Haladaptatus sp. R4: one gene and its partners. The protein of the gene in region 1 binds, or shares a complex with, the protein of each later gene. Links are inferred from orthologs where the notes say so. Each region holds a gene or a part of one and is shown in the gene's direction. Other genes may lie near its edges. The genes, in order: tuf, rpl12p and A4G99_RS09990.

The links.
Region 2: the proteins of tuf (region 1) and rpl12p are in contact, whole or in part, in a crystal structure (PDB 3WY9), measured with the Pyrococcus horikoshii proteins. The link is inferred for Haladaptatus sp. R4 from one-to-one orthologs. Residues at the interface, in WP_010885563.1 of Pyrococcus horikoshii: Lys125, Glu126, Phe129, Arg132, Thr133, Lys165, Leu166, Thr169, Lys324, Gln326, Leu359, Ala360, Ile369, Glu372, Ile384, Ile422, Ser423, Gln425; in WP_010886059.1 of Pyrococcus horikoshii: Glu96, Glu97, Leu100, Leu103, Ser104, Ala105, Leu106, Phe107, Gly108.
Region 3: the proteins of tuf (region 1) and A4G99_RS09990 are in contact, whole or in part, in a crystal structure (PDB 7CSL), measured with the Pyrococcus horikoshii proteins. The link is inferred for Haladaptatus sp. R4 from one-to-one orthologs. Residues at the interface, in WP_010885563.1 of Pyrococcus horikoshii: Val16, Lys20, Ser21, Lys62, Arg65, Glu66, Arg67, Gly68, Val73, Ala74, His75, Ile88, Asp89, Ala90, Pro91, Gly92, His93, Asp95, Phe96, Lys98, Asn99, Gly103, Ala104, Asp227, Val228, Tyr229, Ile231, Val234, Val237, Val239; in WP_010884146.1 of Pyrococcus horikoshii: Phe4, Leu6, Val7, Val9, Arg11, Met13, Pro14, Thr15, Asp16, Pro17, Leu38, Ala39, Lys40, Glu44, Pro45, Ile46, Ala47, Phe48, Gly49, Leu50, Tyr56, Leu58, Arg60, Asp61, Glu62, Glu63, Tyr65, Ser66, Phe67, Asp68.

What each region holds. Positions count from the first base shown.
Region 1 is NZ_LWHG01000021.1:753,923-756,957, forward strand. The notes cover bases 9-2,890. They hold tuf (translation elongation factor EF-1 subunit alpha), read left to right. Parts: upstream 9-757; coding sequence 758-2,023; downstream 2,024-2,890. Other genes in these bases: A4G99_RS13330 (homoserine dehydrogenase), read left to right, coding at 9-613; rpsJ (30S ribosomal protein S10), read left to right, coding at 2,027-2,335; A4G99_RS13345 (rhomboid family intramembrane serine protease), read left to right, coding at 2,491-2,890. Also shown: more of A4G99_RS13330, read left to right, coding at 1-8; more of A4G99_RS13345, read left to right, coding at 2,891-3,035. UniProt on the Methanocaldococcus jannaschii protein: GTP hydrolase that promotes the GTP-dependent binding of aminoacyl-tRNA to the A-site of ribosomes during protein biosynthesis.
Region 2 is NZ_LWHG01000031.1:83,694-86,843, forward strand. What follows is about bases 15-3,011. They hold rpl12p (50S ribosomal protein P1), read left to right. Parts: upstream 15-1,349; coding sequence 1,350-1,673; downstream 1,674-3,011. Other genes in these bases: A4G99_RS21085 (50S ribosomal protein L1), read left to right, coding at 15-305; A4G99_RS21100 (DHHA1 domain-containing protein), read right to left, coding at 1,827-3,011. In the rest of the region: more of A4G99_RS21085, read left to right, coding at 1-14; more of A4G99_RS21100, read right to left, coding at 3,012-3,017; A4G99_RS21105 (multiprotein-bridging factor 1 family protein), read right to left, coding at 3,050-3,150. UniProt on the Methanocaldococcus jannaschii protein: Forms part of the ribosomal stalk, playing a central role in the interaction of the ribosome with GTP-bound translation factors.
Region 3 is NZ_LWHG01000021.1:95,047-97,924, forward strand. The notes cover bases 110-2,834. They hold A4G99_RS09990 (elongation factor 1-beta), read left to right. Parts: upstream 110-1,201; coding sequence 1,202-1,468; downstream 1,469-2,834. Other genes in these bases: A4G99_RS09980 (GrpB family protein), read left to right, coding at 110-462; A4G99_RS09985 (OsmC family protein), read left to right, coding at 572-964; A4G99_RS24350 (HVO_2753 family zinc finger protein), read left to right, coding at 1,022-1,198; A4G99_RS09995 (MBL fold metallo-hydrolase), read right to left, coding at 1,491-2,153; A4G99_RS10000 (cystathionine gamma-synthase), read right to left, coding at 2,228-2,834. In the rest of the region: more of A4G99_RS09980, read left to right, coding at 1-109; more of A4G99_RS10000, read right to left, coding at 2,835-2,878. UniProt on the Methanocaldococcus jannaschii protein: Promotes the exchange of GDP for GTP in EF-1-alpha/GDP, thus allowing the regeneration of EF-1-alpha/GTP that could then be used to form the ternary complex EF-1-alpha/GTP/AAtRNA.

The sequences.
Region 1 (3,035 bases):
CGACGAACTGCGTGCGCACGAACGCGACAGCGAAGGAAGTCTCCTGTTCGAAGCGACTGTCGGCGGTGCGATTCCCGTACTCTCGACCATCGAGGACGTCGGCGCGGACAACGTCACGGCCGTTCGCGGCGTACTCAACGGGACGGCCAACTTCGTTCTCTCGCGGATGGCCACCGAGCGACTGAGCTACGAACACGTCCTCGCCGAAGCACAGGATTTGGGAGTGGCCGAAGCCGACCCATCGTTCGACGTGGACGGGACGGACGCCGCGCTGAAATGCGCCATCCTCGCCAACGTACTGTTCGACGGTGGACACACGCTTTCGGACGCGGACGTCGATGGAATCCGCGATTTGCCGGGGAGTGCGCTCGAACTGGCGGCCGAGGACGGGTGGACCATTCGGCTGGTCGGCGAAGTCGCCCGGGACGGTGTCAGCGTCGGTCCGCGTCTCGTCCCCGAAAACGGGACGCTCGCGGTGTCCGGAACCCGGAATATCGTCCAATTCGAGACGAAGTACGCCGGACGACTCAACATCAGCGGACGCGGTGCGGGCGGCCCCGAAACGGCGACGGCAGTGCTGGCCGACGTGACGCGGCTCGAACGCGAATCGTAGCCGCCCCCGTGTTCATTTTCACCATGACATCTGTTGCCATTAACCGCCAGACGGCGGCGAGATGGCTCGCATAGCGTATCGAAATGGTTTTAACCGCTTCTGCCAAATAATTCCTCCAGAGCGCATCTGCGCGTGAGATATACAATGAGCGACAAACCACACCAGAACTTGGCCGTCATCGGCCACGTCGACCACGGTAAAAGCACGATGGTCGGGCGACTCCTCTTCGAGACAGGGAGCGTCCCGGAGCACGTTATCGAACAGCACCGCGAAGAAGCGGAAGAGAAGGGTAAAGGCGGCTTCGAGTTCGCCTACGTGATGGACAACCTCGCAGAGGAGCGAGAGCGTGGTGTCACCATCGACATCGCCCACCAAGAGTTCGACACCGACGAGTACTACTTCACCATCGTCGACTGTCCGGGCCACCGTGACTTCGTGAAGAACATGATCACGGGCGCATCGCAGGCAGACAACGCTGTCCTCGTCGTCGCCGCAGACGACGGTGTCGCGCCCCAGACCCAGGAGCACGTCTTCCTCTCGAAGACGCTCGGTATCAACGAGCTCATCATCGCGGTCAACAAGATGGACGTCGTCGACTACAAGGAAGACACCTACGACGACGTCAAAGAGCAGGTTTCGAAGCTCCTCAAGCAGGTCAACTTCAAGTCCGACGACGCGACGTTCGTCCCCACCTCGGCGTTCGAGGGTGACAACGTCTCCGAGTCCTCGGACAACACGCCTTGGTACGACGGCCCGACGCTGCTCGAGGCCCTCAACGACCTCGACGCACCCGAGCCGCCAACGGACGCAGACCTCCGTCTGCCCATCCAGGACGTCTACACGATTTCCGGAATCGGTACGGTTCCGGTCGGACGTGTCGAGACGGGTACGCTCAACGTGGGCGACAACGTCTCGTTCCAGCCGAGCGACGTCGGTGGCGAAGTGAAGACCGTCGAGATGCACCACGAGGAAGTTCCGAAAGCGGAACCCGGCGACAACGTCGGTTTCAACGTGCGTGGCATCGGCAAGGACGACATCCGTCGCGGTGACGTGTGTGGCCCGGCCGACAACCCGCCGAAAGTGGCCGACACGTTCCAGGCTCGCATCGTCGTGATGCAGCACCCGAGCGTCATCACGGCCGGTTACACGCCGGTCTTCCACGCCCACACGGCGCAGGTCGCGTGTACCATCGAGTCCATCGACGCGAAGATCAACCCGTCCACCGGTGAAATCGCGGAGGAGAACCCCGACTTCATCAAGTCCGGTGACGCAGCAACCGTCACGGTCCGACCGCAAAAGCCACTCAGCATCGAGCCTGCGGGCGAGATTCCGGAACTCGGTTCGTTCGCAATCCGTGACATGGGTCAGACCGTGGCAGCAGGTCAGGTCCTCGAAGTCAACGAGAAGTAAACGATGCAGCAAGCACGTGTCCGACTCGCAGGAGCCAACCCCTCGGACCTCGACGACATCTGCGACGATGTCCGTGAGATCGCCGAGAAGACCGGCGTCTCCCTGAGCGGTCCGATTCCGCTCCCGACGAAGACGCTGGAGATCCCGACGCGCAAGTCGCCCGACGGAGAGGGCACTGCGACGTGGGAACACTGGGAGATGCGCGTCCACAAGCGCCTCATCGACCTCGACGCCGATGAACGCGCGCTTCGACAGTTGATGCGCATTCAGGTTCCGAACGACGTCAGCATCGAGATCGTCCTCGAAGACTGAACCGAGGAACTCACCGGTTGCGCGGATACCCGCGCGACGGAAATCTTTGCAAATCTTCTTTCGTTTTTCACCCATCGACCAGCGGTTGTGCCGTCACGACGACGAGCGGTCGTCCCGTGGTGTCATTTTTTGTGGTCTCGGTGACGAGTAGTGGTATGCGTCTTTCCCGCTCACCGACGATTCAGACGCTCGCCGTCTGTCTCGTCGTCTTCGTCGTCCAATCCGCGGTTCGGTTCGTCAGCCCCGCGTTGGCGCTGGGGCTGTTCGCGCTCTCGCCGCCCGTGGCGGGCCACGTGTGGACGCTGCCGCTGAGCGTGTACTCACACGCCGGGTTCGCCCACCTCTTCTCCAACGCCGTCGCGCTGGTGCTCGTCGGGTTCATCGTCGAGCGCGGGACGACGACGGCCCGCTATCACGCCTTCTTCCTCACGGTGGGGATGGCGGCCGGACTGGTGCAGGTGTGGGTGACGGAACTGTTCAGCAGTCAGGTCCCCGCCGTCCTCGGAGCCAGCGGCGCGATTCTCGGCCTGTACGGCTACCTCATCGCCAGCAACGACATCTCGGAGGCCGTGTTCGGCCGCCTACGCCTCTCGCGCCGCGCGCAGGTCCTCATCGTCGTCGTCTTCACGACCCTCGTCACGCTGATGACAGCGGCTCCTGGCGTCGCCCTGCTCGCCCACTTCACCGGCTTCGCACTGGG
Region 2 (3,150 bases), on another replicon or contig:
TGCAAGACATCGGTCGATACCTCGGTACCGTTCTCGGTCCGCGCGGTAAGATGCCGACGCCGTTGCAACCCGACGACGACGTCGTCGAGACCGTCAACCGGATGAAAAACACCGTCCAGCTTCGGAGCGGCGACCGACGAACGTTCCACACGCTCGTCGGCGCGGAAGACATGTCCGCCGAGGACATCTCCGACAACATCGACGTTATCGTTCGGCGTCTTCACTCCAATCTGGAGAAAGGACCGCTCAACGTCGATACTATCTACGTGAAAACGACGATGGGACCGTCGGTGGAGGTTGCCTAGAATGTCCGCAGAAGCCGAACACAAGACAGAGCACATTCCGGAGTGGAAGCGCGAGGAAGTCGCTGAGCTGACGGATTTCGTCGAGAACTACAACAGTGTCGGCGTCGTCAACATCACCGGCATTCCGAGCAAACAGCTCCAGAACATGCGCCGCGGTCTTCACGGAAGCGCGGAACTTCGCGTCAGCCGTAACACGCTGGTGCAGCGCGCGCTCGACGCCGTGGGCGGTGGCTTCGAAGACCTGGAGGAGTACATCACGGGCCAAATCGGCCTTATCGGGACGAACGACAACCCGTTCGGCCTGTACAAGGAACTGGAAGACTCGAAGAGTCCGGCACCGATCTCGGCCGGTGAGGTCTCCCCGAACGACATCCTCATCCCCGAGGGTGACACGGGTGTCGACCCCGGACCGTTCGTCGGCGAACTCCAGCAAGCCGGAGCATCCGCACGGATCATGGATGGCTCCATCCACGTGACCGAGGACAGCCTCGTCGCGGAGGAAGGCGACGAGGTTTCGCAGGAACTCGCGAACGTCCTCGCCGAACTCGGTATGGAGCCGAAAGAGGTCGGTCTCGACCTGCGCGCCGTCTATTCGGACGGCGTCATGTTCGAGTCGGACGAACTCGCCATCGACGTGGACGAGTACCGCACGGACATCGAGACGGCTGCGGCCTTTGCCCGCAACCTCTCGGTCAACGCCGTGTACCCGACCGAGCAGACCGCACCGCTGCTCATTTCGAAGGCCACGGGCGAGGCCAAGAGCCTCGCCTGCAGGCCGAAATCGAGAGCCCGGACGTCGTGCCGGACCTCGTGAGCAAAGCGGACGCACAACTGCGCGGACTTGCCGCACAAATCGACGACGAGGACGCGCTGCCTGAGGAGCTTCGCGGTGTCGAAGCACCCGCAACGGGCGGCGTGGCCGAGGAAGAAGAATCGACTGACGAAGAAGCAACTGAAGCCGAGCCTGAAGACGATGACGACGACGATGATGACGACGAAGACGCAGGCGCAGGTCTCGGCGCGATGTTCGGATAATTACTAACCATGGAATACATCTACGCAGCACTCATCCTGAACGAATCGGGCGAAGAGATCAACGAAGACAACCTCACGGACGTGCTCGACGCTGCTGGCGTCGACGTCGAAGAGTCCCGCGTCAAGGCGCTCGTCGCCGCACTCGAAGACGTGGACATCGAGGAGGCCGTCGAACAGGCCGCCGCCGTCCCCGCTGGTGGTGCCGCTGCACCTGCCGGTGGCGACGACGAAGGCGCTGCTGACGAAGCCGAAGAAGAGGAAGCCGCTGAAGAAGAAGAAGACGACGAGGACGAGGACGCCGGTGGCGAGGGCCTCGGCGAACTCTTCGGCTAAACGCGACGACTTCAACTCGAACACTTTCTTTCGGACGCCGCGTGGAGAGCGACGGCGTTCGCGGACGTGACCGACGGGATGGTTCTGCGGTTTCGACGTGATTGCTGGAGAGTGGACGTTCGTGTTCGAGGGGTCGGGCGTGAAGGAGGAGTTCTATTCCCGCAGATACGCCACGACTTCGTCCGGGTCCGCCGACAGGCCGCCGCCCTGTGCGAACGCCGGACTGCCGCCACCGCCGCCGCCGAACTCGGCTGTTACGTCGTCCACCACGTCGCCAGCATCGACCTCGCCAGCAGTACCGACGACGATGAACGTCGAACCGTCCTTTCCGGCGAGCGCGACCACGTCGGCCGTCTCGCCCGCGAGTTCCCGTACCCTGTCGCTCAGTTCGTTCGGGCCGACGCCGTCGATGGTTCCGACCAGCCACTCGTGACCGTTCCGGACGACGGTCTCCTCCGCGAGTTCCGCGATGGTCGCCCCGACGAGTTGCGATTTCGCGTCGGCCACCTCGGCTTCGAGTGCATCGATTTCGTCGGTGAGACGGGCGATTTCGTCGGGTAGATCTCCGATTCCGGTGCCCGCGGTTCGTGCGGCGTCCAGCGCGCTCAGTTTCTCCTCCGTCCGCGTGCGGATGGCTGGCGGGCCGACGGCGAACTCCACGCGCGTCATGCCCTCGCCGGGGTTCGACCGGTCGAGGATCGTCACCGGGCCGATTTCGCGGGTGTTCTCGACGTGCGTGCCGCCACAGGCCGCCACGTCCCAGCCGTCGATATCGACCACGCGAACCGTGTTCGAACCGCTCAACACGCCCTCTTCCGTTTTGGTGTTGAACGCGATTTCCTCCCGTTCCAGCGCTTCCTCCTTCGGGAGTTGTTCCCACGAAATGGGTATCGAGTCCCATACCGCGCGGTTCGTCAGGCGTTCGAGTTCCGCGAGAACCCCGTCGTCGATGTCCGTCGAGGTCTGGAAATCGACGCGAATCTTCTCCTCGCCGATGTCGAAGCCACCGTAGCCGAGATCGTCCAAGATTCGCCGACCCGCACCGTACAGGACGTGACTCGCCGTGTGCGAGCGCATGCAGTAGGTGCGAAACTCCTCGTCGATCTGGCCGTTGATTTCGTCCCCCTCGGCGAAGTCGGGCGTCGTTTCGAGGCTGTGAACCACCTCGCCGTCTCGTTTCTGTACGTCCACGACTTGAATCCCGTCGAGCGTTCCCCTATCGGCCGGTTGGCCGCCGCTCTCGGCGTAAAAATACGTCTCCGAAAGGACGATATCGGTGCCATCGACGGCCGAAACGGTCGCCTCGAAGCTCGTTCGATACGGCTCTGCTGGCGCGTGAGTCATACCCGTTCGTGCGAAACGGGCGGACAAAAACGCTACGCCGACTCCGACAACGTCAGGTCGAGGCGCTCCTCCAGCGCCTCGATGACCGACCCGCCGACGCTCGCGCGGTTGGCTCGACTCTGTTCGACTGCGA
Region 3 (2,878 bases), 660 kb from region 1 along the record:
CGAATGGAGGAAATACTCGGGGAACACGTCGTCAGCATCGAACACATCGGGAGCACCTCCGTGCCGGGATTGCCCGCCAAACCCATCGTGGACATTTGCCCGGTCGTTTCGGATATGGACGAGGGAAGAACGTGTGCCGAACTGCTGCAAGAGGCAGGATACTCTCCGGGAGAGCAGGACAGACCGGACGATTGGATTTCACTCGGGCGAAACCACGACGAGGGCCAGCAGTTCAACGTTCACATCCGGCCACGGTACTCCGACGCCGTGACGAGATATCTCCTCCTTCGGGAGTATCTCCGTGACCATCCGGAAGCACGCGAGGAGTACGGGGAGGTCAAGCGAAAAGCGGCGGAAAACCATTCGACCGACATCACCGAATACACCCGTGCGAAATCGGACATCATCCAGTCCATCTTGGAGTGCGCGCGAAACGAAGGGTACGACCCAAAAATCGAATAACGGAACGTCATCTCCACTACTCCGTAAATCGTTCTCCGTTGTACATATTCCGACACACTCGGCCGGAAGAACAAGCCTTAGGAGTATTGGGGCGAACCTGGAAACTGCAATGCCAGAAGTCACTACCACGTCGGAAGAGGGCTACAGCGCAGAAAACGACATCCGCGATTTCTCCGTCACCATCGACGCGACGGGCGAGGACGCGCCGGACACGCTCGAAACGCTCCTCGCGGCGTACGGTTCGTGCTACGTCCCCGCCCTCCGCGTGGGTGGCGAACAGCGCGGTGCGGGCGACCTCGGCAAGATTGAGATCGACGTGAGCGGCGACCTGAACGACGACGACAAACTCGAAGCCGTCGCGTTCGACATCAAGTGGGAGACCGAAGCGGACGACGAGACCGCACAGGACGTCATCGACCGTGCGTTCGAACTCTGCAAGGTTCACGACGCCGTCAAAGAGAGCCTGCACGCCGAAGCGACCGTCGAGACGGGCGCGTTCTAACGCCGTCTCGAACCCCGAAAGGGAAGCGTTAAAAGTCGCGCGGCGGAACGTGGGGGTATGAGTCAGACCCAAAAACAAGCACGAAAATGCGTCTCGTGCGGGATCAACATCTCCGGCACGAACGCTGCCTCGTTCAAATGTCCTGACTGTGGGCAGACCATCTACCGCTGTGCGAAGTGCCGCAAACAGAGCAACCTCTACGAATGCCCCAACTGTGCATTCCTCGGACCGTAAACAATGGGAAAAGTAGCAGCCAAAGTCAAAGTGATGCCGCAGAGCCCGGAAATCGACTTGGACGACCTCCAAGAGAAACTCGAAGATTCGCTCCCTGAGGGTGCGAAAATCAACGGCTTCGAGCGCGAGGACGTCGCGTTCGGCCTCATCGCGCTCCTGCCGACGGTCATCGTCCCCGACGATGCCGGTGGCACGGAAGCCGTCGAGGAGTCGTTCTCGTCCGTCGAAGGCGTCGAGAGCATCGACGTGCAGAACGTCGGTCGAATATAATTCCTCGTTTCGTTTTTCGTTTCTACTTCGTGAGCGACTGGTACGTCGCTTCGACATCGGCGTCCTCGACGAACCCGCCGTGATAGCACAGCGTCCCGCTGGTGTCGAACGCGGCGAGTTTGCCGAGGGAACGTATCGCCATCTCCATCTCGGGGGTGAACGTTTCGTTCGGTCCCTGAAGTCCGTCTTCGTCCGCGACCGTGGCGTCGGCCGCGATGAGCAGTTCGGCCTCGGGCAGGACGACCGAGAGATGGCCGGGCGTGTGCCCCGGCGTTTCGACCACGCGCATCGGCCCGGCCTCGGTGCGGAACGTGACGCCGTCCACGACTTCGATATCGACGTTGATCGGCGGGTATCGGTCCGACTTGACGAGTTCTTCGTCGCCCTCGATGGCGGGTGTGTCACCGGTCGATGCCACGACGCTGGCGTGGGTTCGGTCGAGCAACTCGGCCGCGCCGCCGACGTGGTCCCCGTCCTGATGGGTCAAAAACAGCGTGTCCACGTCGTCCAGCGAAAAGCCGTCCTCGGCGAGCGCGTCGGCCAGCGTGTCGATTTTACCGGGTAACCCGGCGTCGAGGAGGATGAGTCCGTCTTCGGTTTCGACGCCGGAGGGGTATATCGTCATCTCCCGGTCACCGAGGTCGTACGTCAGTGGAAACGCGTACACGTGATCCGTGAGTTCCATGCACGAAGGGATGGGTCCCAACGTGGTGTATCATTGGGCACCGGCACTCGGTTCCGGATAAAAAGACGAAAACTCTAGTTCAACGCCGCGTCGAACGCCGATTGAAGGTCGGCTTTCAGGTCGTCCACGTGTTCGATACCGATGCTGGCGCGGATGAGGCCGTCGGTGAGTCCGGCCGCCAAGCGCTCTTCCTTCGGAATCGCGGCGTGGGTCATCGTCGCGGGTTGCTCGATGAGCGATTCGACGCCGCCGAGGCTCTCGGCGAGCGTGAACACCTCGGTTTCGCTGACCACGTCGGCCGCCTCTTCGAGCGAGGCGTCGAGTTCGAAACTGACCATGCCGCCGAAGTCGCTCATCTGTTCGGCCGCGAGTTCGTGGTTCGGGTGTGATTCGAGGCCGGGGTAGTACACCGTGTCCACCGCTTCGTGGTCGTCCAACCACTGCGCGATGGCGCGGGCGTTGTCGCAGTGGCGGTCCATCCGGACGCCGAGGGTCTTCGTCCCGCGCAGGACGAGGAAACAGTCGTGCGGACCGGGAGTCGCGCCGACGCTGTTCTGGTAGAAGCCGAACTTCTCGTCCAGCGCCTCGTCGTTCGTGACCAGCGCGCCGCCGACCACGTCGGAGTGGCCGCCGAGGTACTTCGTCAGGGAGTGTGAGACGACGTCCGCGCCGAGTTCGAGCGGGCGCTGGAGGTACGGAGTGGCGAACGTGTTGTCCACCGCACA